Linked DNA regions of Peribacillus simplex NBRC 15720 = DSM 1321. The protein of the gene in region 1 interacts with the protein of each later gene in a pairwise test. Links are inferred from orthologs where the notes say so. Each region holds a gene or a part of one and is shown on either strand. Other genes may lie near its edges. The genes, in order: rbsB and ileS.

What was found.
Region 2: the proteins of rbsB (region 1) and ileS interact in binary tests that used the Escherichia coli proteins (3 or more experiments, as listed by UniProt). The link is inferred for Peribacillus simplex NBRC 15720 = DSM 1321 from one-to-one orthologs.

The regions. Positions count from the first base shown.
Region 1 is NZ_CP017704.1:2,628,184-2,634,342, reverse strand. Bases 1,569-4,552 are described here. They hold rbsB (ribose ABC transporter substrate-binding protein RbsB), read right to left. Parts: upstream 3,529-4,552; coding sequence 2,608-3,528; downstream 1,569-2,607. Other genes in these bases: BS1321_RS12555 (sugar ABC transporter ATP-binding protein), read right to left, coding at 4,490-4,552; BS1321_RS12560 (ABC transporter permease), read right to left, coding at 3,544-4,488; gdhA (NADP-specific glutamate dehydrogenase), read left to right, coding at 1,569-2,412. Also shown: BS1321_RS12575 (glutamate biosynthesis transcriptional regulator GltC), read right to left, coding at 1-872; more of gdhA, read left to right, coding at 1,030-1,568; more of BS1321_RS12555, read right to left, coding at 4,553-5,971; rbsD (D-ribose pyranase), read right to left, coding at 5,990-6,159. UniProt on the Escherichia coli protein: Part of the ABC transporter complex RbsABC involved in ribose import. Binds ribose. Also serves as the primary chemoreceptor for chemotaxis.
Region 2 is NZ_CP017704.1:1,009,672-1,016,149, forward strand. What follows is about bases 1,946-5,248. They hold ileS (isoleucine--tRNA ligase), read right to left. Parts: upstream 4,915-5,248; coding sequence 2,146-4,914; downstream 1,946-2,145. Also shown: bifunctional pyr operon transcriptional regulator/uracil phosphoribosyltransferase PyrR, read right to left, coding at 1-361; BS1321_RS04630 (RluA family pseudouridine synthase), read right to left, coding at 558-1,475; lspA (signal peptidase II), read right to left, coding at 1,468-1,938; BS1321_RS04645 (DivIVA domain-containing protein), read right to left, coding at 5,309-5,824; BS1321_RS04650 (YlmH family RNA-binding protein), read right to left, coding at 5,910-6,478. UniProt on the Escherichia coli protein: Catalyzes the attachment of isoleucine to tRNA(Ile). As IleRS can inadvertently accommodate and process structurally similar amino acids such as valine, to avoid such errors it has two additional distinct tRNA(Ile)-dependent editing activities.

The DNA.
Region 1 (6,159 bases):
TTCCTCAAAAATTGGTAAAACAATTTCTCCGTTGGCATCAGTTCCCTATCAGTCGGAACGATGACCCCTACTGCCCTGGTTACAGATGGGTCCTCCAGCGGCAATTTAACCGTAAAACGAGGCAAGCTATCAATCAAGGAAATCTCAGGAATCAAGGTTATTCCCAGACCTGCTGCCACCAAGCCTTTTATAGCATCTGTATCCTTTCCTTCGAATGCCACTTCCGGTTCAAAGCCATGCAGTTTGCAAGCTTTCATAACGAGATCCCTTAAAACATATCCCTTTGGATATACGATGAACGGGTTTCCTTGAAGCTCATTTAAGGATAATGATTTCTTCAATGACAAAGGATGGCTTTCTGGTAAAAGGGCAACTAAGTTTTCAATAAATAGCGTTTCACCTTTGATTTTCTTTTCATTCACCGGCAGTGGGCCAATCAAGGCCATGTTTATGTTACCTTTTATCACAGAATCTATCAGGTAGCGATATGAACCTTGTTTCAATGTGAATTTTGCCTGCGGATAACTTTCCCTGAAGTCGGAAATGACCCTTGGCAATATATAAGAAGCTAAACTGCTGGGAAAGCCAATGCGGATTGTCCCTTTTTCTGGATCCAGGCTTTCAGCCATCTCACGCTTGGCACGATCGATTATATCCATAGCTTGTTCCATATGAGATAAAAATGTATGTCCTATAGGTGTCAATCTAATCTTTCGGCCATCCCTGATAAATAAGGGCACGCCCAGCTCTTCTTCTAAATTGTAAATTTGGCGACTGACAGCAGACTGGGCAACATGCAAGTCCACTGCTGCTTCCGTCATATGTTCACGCTTTGCCACTTCAATGAAATATTCAATTTGCCTTAATTCCAATCTAAGCTCCCTCTTTCATATCAAAACAGCATGTTATTTATCTAATATTCAGATTGTTCGTTTCACTTTTAAATTATATCATGAAAGTATCATATAAAAACCGATAGACTTACCCTATTTAATATTTTATGACTTTATCTAAAGGAGAGAGAGAACAATGACAACTTCACAGGAAGTCGAGCATGAGGAATTACAAGATGCCAGAGAGTTCGTAAGTCAAGTATACGCACAGGTAAAGGAGCGTAATCCCCACGAAAGTGAATTCCACCAAGCCGTAAAGGAGATATTCCTTTCATTGATCCCCGTTTTTGCGAAACATCCTGAATATATGAAAAGCGGGATATTGGAAAGGCTGGTTGAACCCGAAAGAATGATCACCTTCCGTGTCTCTTGGGTTGATGACCTGGGAAATGTTCAAGTCAACCGTGGTTTCCGTGTACAATTCAACAGTGCAATCGGGCCATTCAAAGGCGGTCTTCGATTCCATCCCACTGTAAATTCCAGCATCATAAAGTTTCTTGGTTTTGAGCAAATCTTTAAAAACTCTCTTACAGGCCAGCCAATTGGTGGGGGAAAAGGCGGATCGGACTTCGATCCAAAAGGAAAATCGGATGCTGAAATCATGCGTTTTTGCCAAAGTTTCATGGCAGAACTAGCTCGCTATATCGGACCTGATACAGATGTACCGGCTGGTGATATCGGAGTCGGTGCAAGGGAGATCGGTTACCTGTTCGGTCAGTATAAAAAAATGCAAGGCAGCTACCAAGCTGGTGTTCTAACTGGTAAAGGCATAAGTTACGGCGGAAGCTTGGCTCGTACAGAAGCGACTGGATATGGAACGGTTTACTTTGTCGAAGAAATGCTAAAAGACAAAGGGTTACAATTCCATGGCAGCACTGTCGTTATCTCCGGATCTGGCAATGTATCCATTTATGCCATTGAAAAAGCTACACAGCTAGGCGCAAAAGTTGTTGCGTGCAGCGACTCCAATGGCTACATATACGATGAAAATGGTCTGAACCTCGATACAATTCGACGTCTAAAAGAAGTGGAACGAAAACGATTGAGTGAGTATATCGATGCGCACCCGGAAGCTGTATACCATGAAGGAAGCTACGGCATTTGGTCTGTACCATGTGACATCGCACTTCCTTGTGCCACACAAAATGAAATCGATGAAGAAGCAGCAAAATTACTGGTCAAAAATAATGTGAAGGCAGTCGGTGAGGGTGCTAATATGCCCTCAACCCTTGAGGCCATTGATGTATTCCTTAATAACGGCATCCTTTTTGGACCAGCAAAAGCGGCCAATGCAGGCGGCGTAGCCGTTTCTGCACTCGAAATGGCCCAAAACAGTGCCAGAATGCCTTGGACGTTTGAAGATGTCGATGCCAAACTGCATGAGATCATGAAAAACATCTATAAAAACAGTGTCGAGGCTGCAGAAGCATATGGTGCGCCTGGCAACTTAGTTGTTGGGGCAAATATTGCCGGATTCCTTAAAGTGGCGGATGCTATGCTGACTCAAGGTATCCTCTAGCAATCAGTTGATTTAAGAGGCGGTTCCGACATGGGCCGCCTTAAAAGAGTGAACTCACTTTCCTTTACTCTCTTATTCATATCAATTTAAGCTGAATATCCATACTCAGATAACATCAATGAGATTAAAACATTTTTTTAATACTACAAAAAGAGTGCCGGAAAAGTCCCGGCACTCTTTTTGTTTGAGAGACAATCATTCTTTAGTGACCAATTTCAATGGAACGGATATTGTGTCATCCACTTTGTCGCCTTTTAAGATTTTTTCAGCCGCATTAACCGCTTCTACACCGATAAGTGCCGGTTGTTGGGCGATTGTAGCTTTTAGTTCACCGTTTTCAACTGCTTTCAATGCATCATCATTTCCGTCAAAACCAACTACGATGATGTCTTTTCCTGCTGCCTTGATTGCTTCAATGGCCCCAAGTGCCATTTCATCATTATGGGCGAATACTGCTTGGACGTCTTTATTGCCTTGCAGGATATTTTCCATGACGTTAAGCCCTTTTGTCCGGTCGAATTCCGCCGTTTGGCTTGTCAGGACATCTAATTGCTTGTCCGCAATATTGTGGAAACCTTTCCCGCGTTCACGAGTTGCAGATGCCCCGGATACCCCTTCAAGTTCCACTACTTTCGCTTTTTCGCCAAGCTCTTTAACTAGATATTCTGCAGCCATTTCCCCGCCAGCCACATTGTCGGAAGCGATGAACGTTTCAATGTCGCCTTCGTCTGAAGAGCGGTCAATCGTGATAACGGGAATGCCCGCTTCATTTGCTGATTGAACGGCTGAAGATATTGCCGTAGAATCAGTAGGATTCACAAGAAGGACATCAACCTTTTGAAGAATTAAATCTTCAATTCCGCTAATTTGTTTTGCCGTATCATCCTGGGCGTCAACAACTGTGACTTTCATGCCTTTTTCTTTTGCTTCTTTTTCAATACCATCTTTTAAGGAAACGAAGAATGGGTTGTTTAAAGTAGAGATGCTGACTCCGACTTTCACGTCTTTCATGGAGTCTTTCTTTTCTTTTTTATCATCTTTTAGACCAGAATCCATTGAACAGGCAGCTAAGACCATTAAAGAAAGAACCATGATGATCGATACTATTTTTTTCATTGATTACACCTCTTCTTATGATTTTTTACGGTCAAGTAAGACCGCGATTAATATAACTGCACCTTTTACCACTTGCTGGTAGAAAGAGGATACACCAAGTAAATTCATGCCGTTATTCAAGGTACCGATGATCAAGACACCCACCAGCGTACCGAACAACCGCCCTTTACCGCCTGAAAGGCTCGTTCCGCCTAGCACCACTGCTGCAATGGCATCCATTTCATAGGATTGGCCTGCCGTCGGCTGTGCCGAATTCAGACGGGATGTTAAAATGGCACCAGCGATTGCTGCCATCGTACCAGCCAGACCATATATGGCCACCTTGACTCGGTCAACTTTAATCCCCGAAATACGGGAAGCCTTTTCATTTCCGCCAATGGCATATGTTTTACGGCCAAAGGATGTTTTATGAAGCAGGAACCATAGGATGAAGAAAGCGATGACCATCACAACGGCCGGTACTGGCACTCCCAGGAAGTAACCTCTCCCCAGCATCTGGAACATTACAGAATCGCCAATTCCAGTAATCGGCTTTCCATCCGTATACACAAGCGTTAATCCCCGGAAAATTGTCATGGTGGCCAGTGTCACGATGAAAGGCGCCATTTTTCCTTTTGAAACGAGAATCCCATTGATTACACCCATTATTGCACCTAGTAGAATCCCTACTAATATTGCTAAAATCGGATCTAATCCCGAGACCATCATACCAGCCATAAGTGCGCTGGATAGAGCTAAAATGGAACCGACGGACAAGTCGATGCCACCTGTCAATATGATAAAGGTCATTCCAAATGCAATAAGTGCATTGATGGAGGTTTGACGCAATAAATTCAATATATTATTCGGTTCCATGAATGATGGATTTAAAACGGTTATTACGATAAATAAAAGTACCAAGGCGAGTAACGGACCAAATTTCTGCCAAATCCCGCTTTTCCCTGTAGCCTCAAGTTTCATCCTAGTTCCCTCCTGTCGCCAATGCCATAATTTTTTCTTGCGTCGCTTCCTGCTTTAACAATTCCCCAGCAATCTCACCTTCGTGAACCACAAGGATTCTATCACTCATTCCAATGATTTCCGGAAGTTCTGACGAAACCATGATGATGGCGATGCCTCGCTCCGTCAATTCATTCATCAACTCGTAAATTTCACGTTTTGCACCAACATCTATGCCTCTGGTCGGTTCATCCATAATTAAAACTTTAGGGGAAGTGCCGATCCATTTGGCTATTACCACCTTTTGTTGATTTCCTCCGGATAGATTGCCGATGACCGTTTCAGCAGAAGAAGTCTTTACGTGAAGTCGCTTAATCATCATTTCGGCAAAGTTCATCTCATCTTCCGTTTTTACGATTCCGTTAGGAGCAAAACTCTTGAGATTCGGCAAGCCGATATTTTCCCTTACAGAAAAGTCCAGGATTAACCCCTCTTCTTTACGATTTTCCGTAATGAAAGCCAGGCCGTGTCGAACTGCATCCGTTGGTTTTCGTATGGAAACTTTCTTGCCTTCAATGGTAATTTCACCGCTGTCTATTTGGTCGACACCAAAAAGGGCGCGCATTATTTCTGTTCTGCCTGCTCCCATCAATCCGGCTACACCGACAATCTCACCTTGCCGAACCGCGAAATGGATATCTTCAAAAAGCCCCTTTTTAGTTAAACCTTTTACATCAAGGACTATGTCGCCAGGATTCGCTTCACGATGAGGAAAACGATCCTCCAGCTCCCGCCCGACCATTTTTTGAACGACTTCATCGAAATTTGTATCTGCAATTCTTTTCGTATCGACTGTTTTTCCGTCACGCATTACGGTGATTCTGTCACAAATGGCGAATATTTCTTCCATTCGGTGAGAAATATAAACAAGCGATACACCCTTTTTGGTAAGCCCCTTCATCACTTCAAAGAGCTTCTCTATTTCCCTATCAGTTAAAGCGGCTGTGGGCTCGTCCATGATGATGACTTCGGCATCCGTCATGAGCGCCTTGGCAATTTCAATCATTTGCTGTTCCCCGACAGAACAAAATCCGGCTTCCTTATCAAAAGGAAGGGAAATATTAAGTGTTTTAAAAATCTCGTTTGCACGCGCTTTCATTTGTTTCGTCTTCAGGACACCGAAGGCATTCACCATTTCCCTGCCGATAAATAGATTCTCCAGCACGGTCATTTCTGGCCAAATATTCAATTCCTGACGGATAAAGGCCATTCCCGCCTCCTCCGCTTCCTTTGAATCCTTGAATGAGGTTTCTTTACCGTTAATCTCAATCGTTCCTTGATCTTGTTTATGCAGCCCTGTCAAAATGTTCATCAAGGTTGATTTTCCCGCACCATTTTCTCCCATTAGTGCATGCACTTCCCCAGCCTCTAAAGAAAAATGAACACCTTCCAATACCTTGTTTTGACCAAATGCTTTATAAATATTGTGCATTTCGATTTGCATGCTCATCATCTCATTTCTTTAAAAGAATACTCCAGACTGCAATATGCAATTTGAATATGGCGTCGTCTCCCCGGTCCGGATTATTGCTTTCGCGTTACTTGTCAGCCTTTTAAAATCCTCATGGGAAACATATTCAATCGCTGCTCCGAATTGCTGCTCCATATATTGATGCTGTTCCGGGTTTTTAA
Region 2 (6,478 bases), 1.6 Mb from region 1 along the record:
GAGCATCCATTGCCGCTCTAACGGTTCTGCCTGTGAAAAGAACATCATCCACTAAAATCACTTTCTTGTCAGTGATATTGACCGGAATGTCTGAGCCTTTTACGATAGGGTCCCCATCATTGGTCTTTTTCGAAAGGTCATCGCGATAAAGTGTAATATCCAGTTCACCCAGTTCTATTTCTTTGCCTTCTATTTGATTGATGCGCTTTGCAAGTCGGTCAGCGAGGAAAATCCCGCGTGTACGTATCCCGATTAAGACGCAATCTTCAATACCCTTATTTTTCTCAATGATTTCATGGGCAATTCTCGTCAAGGCTCTGCTAATGGCCTGCTCATCAAGTACTATGGCTTTCTCATTCAACACGTCGGCCACCCCGATTCCATTTTTCTGATAGGTCAATTTCAACAAAAAATCCTCATGCCAAGAAGGCATGAGGATTTTATCGCCATGGGCAGAATTATCCCACTTTGCGTATCCGTTTCCTTCTCAGTCTCTCTGAACTGTGTTAAAGGTTCTTATTAAGTTGTTATTATAATATATCAGAAAAACGAATTTGTCAATCCTTACTTCTACGCAATTGATTAATTAGATTTTCAAACTCTTCCGGAATCGGAGCTTCGAATTCCATATACTCATTTGTACGTGGATGAATGAAACCTAGAAGACCGGCGTGCAACGCTTGTCCATCTAATTTCAGGGTCTTTTTCGGACCATATTTCGGATCTCCCGCTAGTGGGAAGCCAATGTATTTCATGTGAACACGGATTTGATGTGTCCTTCCTGTTTCAAGCTGGCATTCCACCAAAGTGAAAGCTTTGAAGCGTTCGATGACACGGAAATGCGTGACAGCATTTTTGGAATTCGAATCTGTGACAGTCATGCTTTGGCGATCTTTTTTATCGCGGCCGATCGGTGCATCGATCGTTCCGAAGTCATGAGGGATCACACCATGAACTACAGCTTGATACTTACGGGTAACCGTTTTGTCAACAAGCTGCTGTACCAGTTTTTCATGTGCCATATCATTTTTGGCAACCATCAATAGACCTGAAGTATCTTTGTCGATCCGATGGACGATTCCAGGCCGCATGACACCATTGATTCCAGAAAGATCCTTGCAGTGAGCCATCAATCCATTTACAAGCGTGCCAGATACATGTCCCGGTGCCGGATGGACGACCATACCACTCGGTTTATTAACCACGAGTACATCTGCATCTTCATAATATATATCCAAATCCATTTCCTCTGCTACCGCATCCAATTCCTCAAGTTCAGGAATCGTCACTTCGATTGTATCGCCAGGAATAGCTTTGTAATTCGTCTTTATCGCCGTGCCATTTACCAAAACATGATCATCCTTAATCCATTGCTGGACCTGAGTACGTGACCATTCCTCATTCAAAGTGGAAAGAGCCTTATCAATCCTAACTCCTTTTAGTGTTTCATCGATGCTGTATAACCTTTTATCCATTATCTTTCTCCTTAGCGTTTTTTTCTTCTAAAAACATATGAATCACGAGCAGTCCGACACCAATTGAAAGCGCAGCATCAGCAACATTAAATACCGGGAAACTGTAGCTGAAAATATAGGTATGAACGAAATCCACTACTTCCTGACGAGCAACACGATCGATGAAATTACCAATCGCACCGCCTAGCATGAGAGCAAGTGCAACTCCAAGCAAAATGCTTTCCTTCGCCATTTTCTGAATATAATAGACAAGTCCAATAATGACAGCGATGGTGATGATGTAGAAAAACCACATTTGACCTTGTAGAATTCCCCATGCTGCCCCACGATTACGATGCGAGGTGATATATAGAAGGTTTTCAATAATTTCAATGCTTTCTCCGTACTCCATTTTTTTCACAATCATCCATTTTGTCAGCTGATCGAGAGCTATGACCAAAAGGGCAATCAAATAATAAAACACATTTTTTCCCCCAAACTAATCAAATCTTCACTTTTGAATTGTAGCATAAACTAGAAATAATGACTAATCCGAAAAACAGAAGTGTGCTAACTGCACCTGAAGAATATAGGGAAGATGGAATAAAGGCAAAATTCCCTATTGAGGATTCAGCTTTCTTTCCCACAAAAAAGCCGGCCCTTCATAAAGGGACCGGCTTTTTTATGGGAACTATTGATTCACGTAATGCTCTTTCACGACTGTAGCGCAACGCGGGCAAAGTGTTGGATGTTCCTCCACTTGACCTACTTCCTTCGAAACATTCCAGCAACGTTCACACGTTTCACCTTCTGCTTTTGTAACAAGGATCGCTATATCCTCAAGTTTAACCGCTTCTGCTGGGGCACTTGCCACATCGCCAGCGATATCGAATTCGGATACGATGAATAGCTGTTCAAAGCTTTCCTTGATGCCATCAAGCAGGTTCTTCGTTTCTTCATTAACATATACCATCACTTTAGCGTTCAGTGATTTTCCGATGACCTTCTGGTTACGGGCTTCTTCTAATGCTTTCAGAACATTATCACGGACATCCATGAAAGCCGTCCATTTTTCTTCAATGACTTCAGCATCATCAATGGAAATTTCTTCAGGCATCAATGTCAACTGTACACTTTCTTCCGTTACACCCGGAATGAACGCCCATACTTCATCAGCTGTATGAGAGAGGATCGGTGACACCAATTTCGTTAAGCTGACCAATGATTCGTAAAGGACAGTTTGAATAGCCAAACGCTCTTTACCATTTGGTGCTTCACAATAAAGAATGTCTTTTGCATAATCAAGGTAGAACGAACTTAAATCCTGTGTACAGAAATTATTGACCATATTATAAATTGTAGCAAACTCATAATTTTCATAACTTAGCTTCGACTGTTTGATCAGTTTATTCAATTTAACTAGCATGTATCGATCGACTTCAGGCAATTCTTGGACTGCCACTTTATCGGTTTTTGGATTGAATCCATCCAAGTTCCCTAACAGGAAGCGGAATGTATTACGGATTTTACGGTAAACTTCCGAAACTTGTTTTAAAATAGGATCGGAAACCCTGACATCAGATTGGTAATCCACCGAAGCTACCCAAAGGCGTAAGATATCTGCACCAAGTTGGTTCATGACCTTGGATGGCAGTACAACGTTTCCAATCGACTTACTCATTTTACGGCCTTCGCCATCCAATGCGAACCCGTGGCTAAGCACACCTTTATATGGTGCTTTGCCTGTAACCGCAACACTTGTTGAAAGTGATGAGTTAAACCAGCCGCGGTATTGATCGGACCCTTCTAAATAAAGGTCAGCAGGGCGCTGCAAGTCGTCTCTTTCTTCAAGTACCGCTTGATGAGAAGAACCGGAATCGAACCATACGTCCATGATATCCGTTTCTTTCGTGAAGATACCATTCGGGCTGCCTTCATGTGTATAGCCTTCAGGCAGAAGATCTTTCGCTTCACGCTCAAACCAGATGTTTGAACCGTGTTCGCGGAATAGGTTTGAAATATGGTTGATGGTTTCATCCGTAATGATCGGCTCGCCATTTTCTGCATAAAACACTGGAATTGGCACTCCCCAAGCGCGTTGGCGGGAAATACACCAATCCCCGCGGTCACGGACCATATTGAATAGGCGCGTTTCGCCCCAAGCCGGTACCCATTTGGTTTCTTCAATCGCTTCCAGAAGTTCACTGCGGAAGTCTTTGATTGACGCGAACCATTGTGCTGTTGCACGGAAGATCGTTGGCTTCTTCGTCCGCCAGTCATGTGGGTAAGAATGCGTAATGAACGTCAAGTTCAATAACGCGCCTGCTTCAGTTAATTTTTCGGTAATCGGTTTATTCGCTTGATCATAAAATAATCCGGCAAATTCCCCTGCCTCTTCCGTCATGACTCCTTTTTCATCTACAGGACAAAGTACGTCCAAGCCATATTTTTGCCCAATGATAAAGTCATCTTCACCATGGCCAGGCGCAGTATGAACACAACCCGTTCCAGCTTCAGTCGTTACGTGCTCACCTAACATCACTAAAGATTCGCGATCATAAAGAGGATGTTTGGCAACAGCACGGTCCAACTCGCTTCCTTTTACTGTTTTCAGGATTGACGGGTTTCCCCAGCCTAATGTTTCCGTAACCGATTCAAGCAGTGCCTCAGCAAGTAAGAATTTTTCATTTTCGACAGCCACTACTACATAATTTAATTGCGGATGCAATGAGATACCAAGATTAGCCGGAATCGTCCATGGAGTTGTCGTCCAGATGATGATTTTGACACCTTCATCAATTACACCTTTGCCATCTGTGACTTCAAAAGCAACATAGATCGACGCAGAGCGTTTATCTTGATATTCAATTTCAGCTTCGGCTAGCGCTGATTCACTTGATGGGGACCAGTAAACAGGTTTTTTCCCTTTATAAATGTACCCTTTTTTCGCCATTTCACCGAACACCTTGATTTGCTGTGCTTCATATTCAGGCTTTAATGTGATATAAGGATTTTCCCAATCACCACGTACCCCTATTCTCTTAAACTGCTCACGTTGATTGTTAATCTGACCATAAGCATACTCTTCACAAAGCTTTCTGAATTCGGCAACGCTCATTTCTTTCCGTTTCACGCCTTTTTTCGTCAATGCCGTTTCGATTGGAAGCCCATGCGTATCCCAGCCAGGTACATACGGTGCTTGAAAACCGCTCATCGATTTAAACCGGACAATGAAATCCTTTAAAACCTTATTCATTGCATGGCCCATATGGATATCGCCGTTGGCATATGGAGGTCCATCATGCAAAATGAATAAAGGACGTCCTTCCGTTTGTTCTTGCACTTTTTTATAGATGTTCATTTCTTTCCATTTTTCTTGGATTTCCGGTTCACGTTTCGGCAAATTCCCACGCATTGGAAATTCAGTTTTAGGCATCAATAAGGTATCTTTGTATTCCATCATAAAATCCTCCATCCGTCTTTTAAAAAAATTCATTCGAACCGATGACTTGATATCCGGCCAAAATAAAAAGCCCTCTCATCCCTAAAAAAGGGACGAGAAAGCTTTGCTTCCCGCGGTACCACCCTGGCTAGAAAGATTCACAAAGTGAATCCAACCTCTCGAGCATTCGTAACGTGAATGAAACGCTTCATTTACTTACTGCAAAAGCAGGTTCAACTCAGAACTCAAGGGTGATCTTCAATATCTTCGCTTATTCCGGGCTTTCACCATCCCCGGTTCGCTAAAAATAAGTGTGTGAAGAATTTACTTTCCCTGTCATCGTCTAATTTCATAATGAATAGTATTGTTAAAAAATTATATGCGAAAAAAGTGTTCAAAGTCAAGGAATCGTTTAAATTTCCTCTTCCACTCTTTCATTTAATTCTATTTCGGTTGCATCCACTTCATAATCCAGAAGATGATCCCAATCGTCATTGTCCAGCAAATCCAGCTGTGCACCTACAAGCATTTTGAAACGCGTCCGGAATACTTTGGATTGCTTTTTCAAATCTTCAATATCCATCGCTATTTTCCTTGCTTTCACAAGTGACTCATTGACAATCCTGTCAGCATTTTTCTCTGCTTCCTTTATGATCAGTTTCGCTTCTTTTTGGGCATTGCGCCTTAATTCTTCGGCTGCTTCTTGAGCGACAATAATCGACTTGTTAAGTGTACCCTCAATTGTCGTAAAATGTCCCAAACGATCAAAAGTCTCGTTCAGTTTATCTTCAAGTTCTTTCTTCTCCCTCAAAATCAGTTCATAATCCTTAATGACCTGGTCGAGAAATTCATTTACTTCATCTTCATCATACCCTCGAAATACTTTGTTAAATTCCTTGTTATGTATATCTATCGGGGTTAAGGGCATTACGGCACCTCCAGAACGGTTTCTACTCTAGTATGTTAAAACTCTATATTCGACAATAATTTTATAAATCCTGCTTTTTATTGTATTATTTTTGTCTGCCTAACGAGATTCTCCACTTATCCTTCTTGGTTTTCCCATCAATTGAAGCTATTTTACATCTGCCAAAACCTCTGATGGAAAGTGTATCACCTTCACGGCATTCTTCCGAGACGTTTTCCGTTTGCTTGAAATTCACCTTTACTTTTCCTGACGTTATCAAGGACTGAGTTTTTTGACGGGACATATTCAGGACGGACGATAGCACACTGTCAAGCCTAAGTGAACTGACGGTGGTTACTTGCTCTTCCCATTTTTCCTTAACTTGGACGATATTCTCGATTGGAAGCCGTTTGATGGAAACGGAGGCATTACCTATTTTCTCCAGATTTCCTGTGAGATATGAATCCATCTCTTCGGCAGCTATAAATTGAATATGCTCCTCCGTCACTATTATATCACCAAATTTTTCACGTTTTACCCCTAGTGACATCAAGGTTCCAAGTATTTGCCTATGTTCAAGCGTTACAAATTTTTTTGGATAGGAGATATCGTATAAGGAGATATTGAAATCAGATGGTTCAGGAGAGTAATAATCAGGGTAAATGAGCACACGTT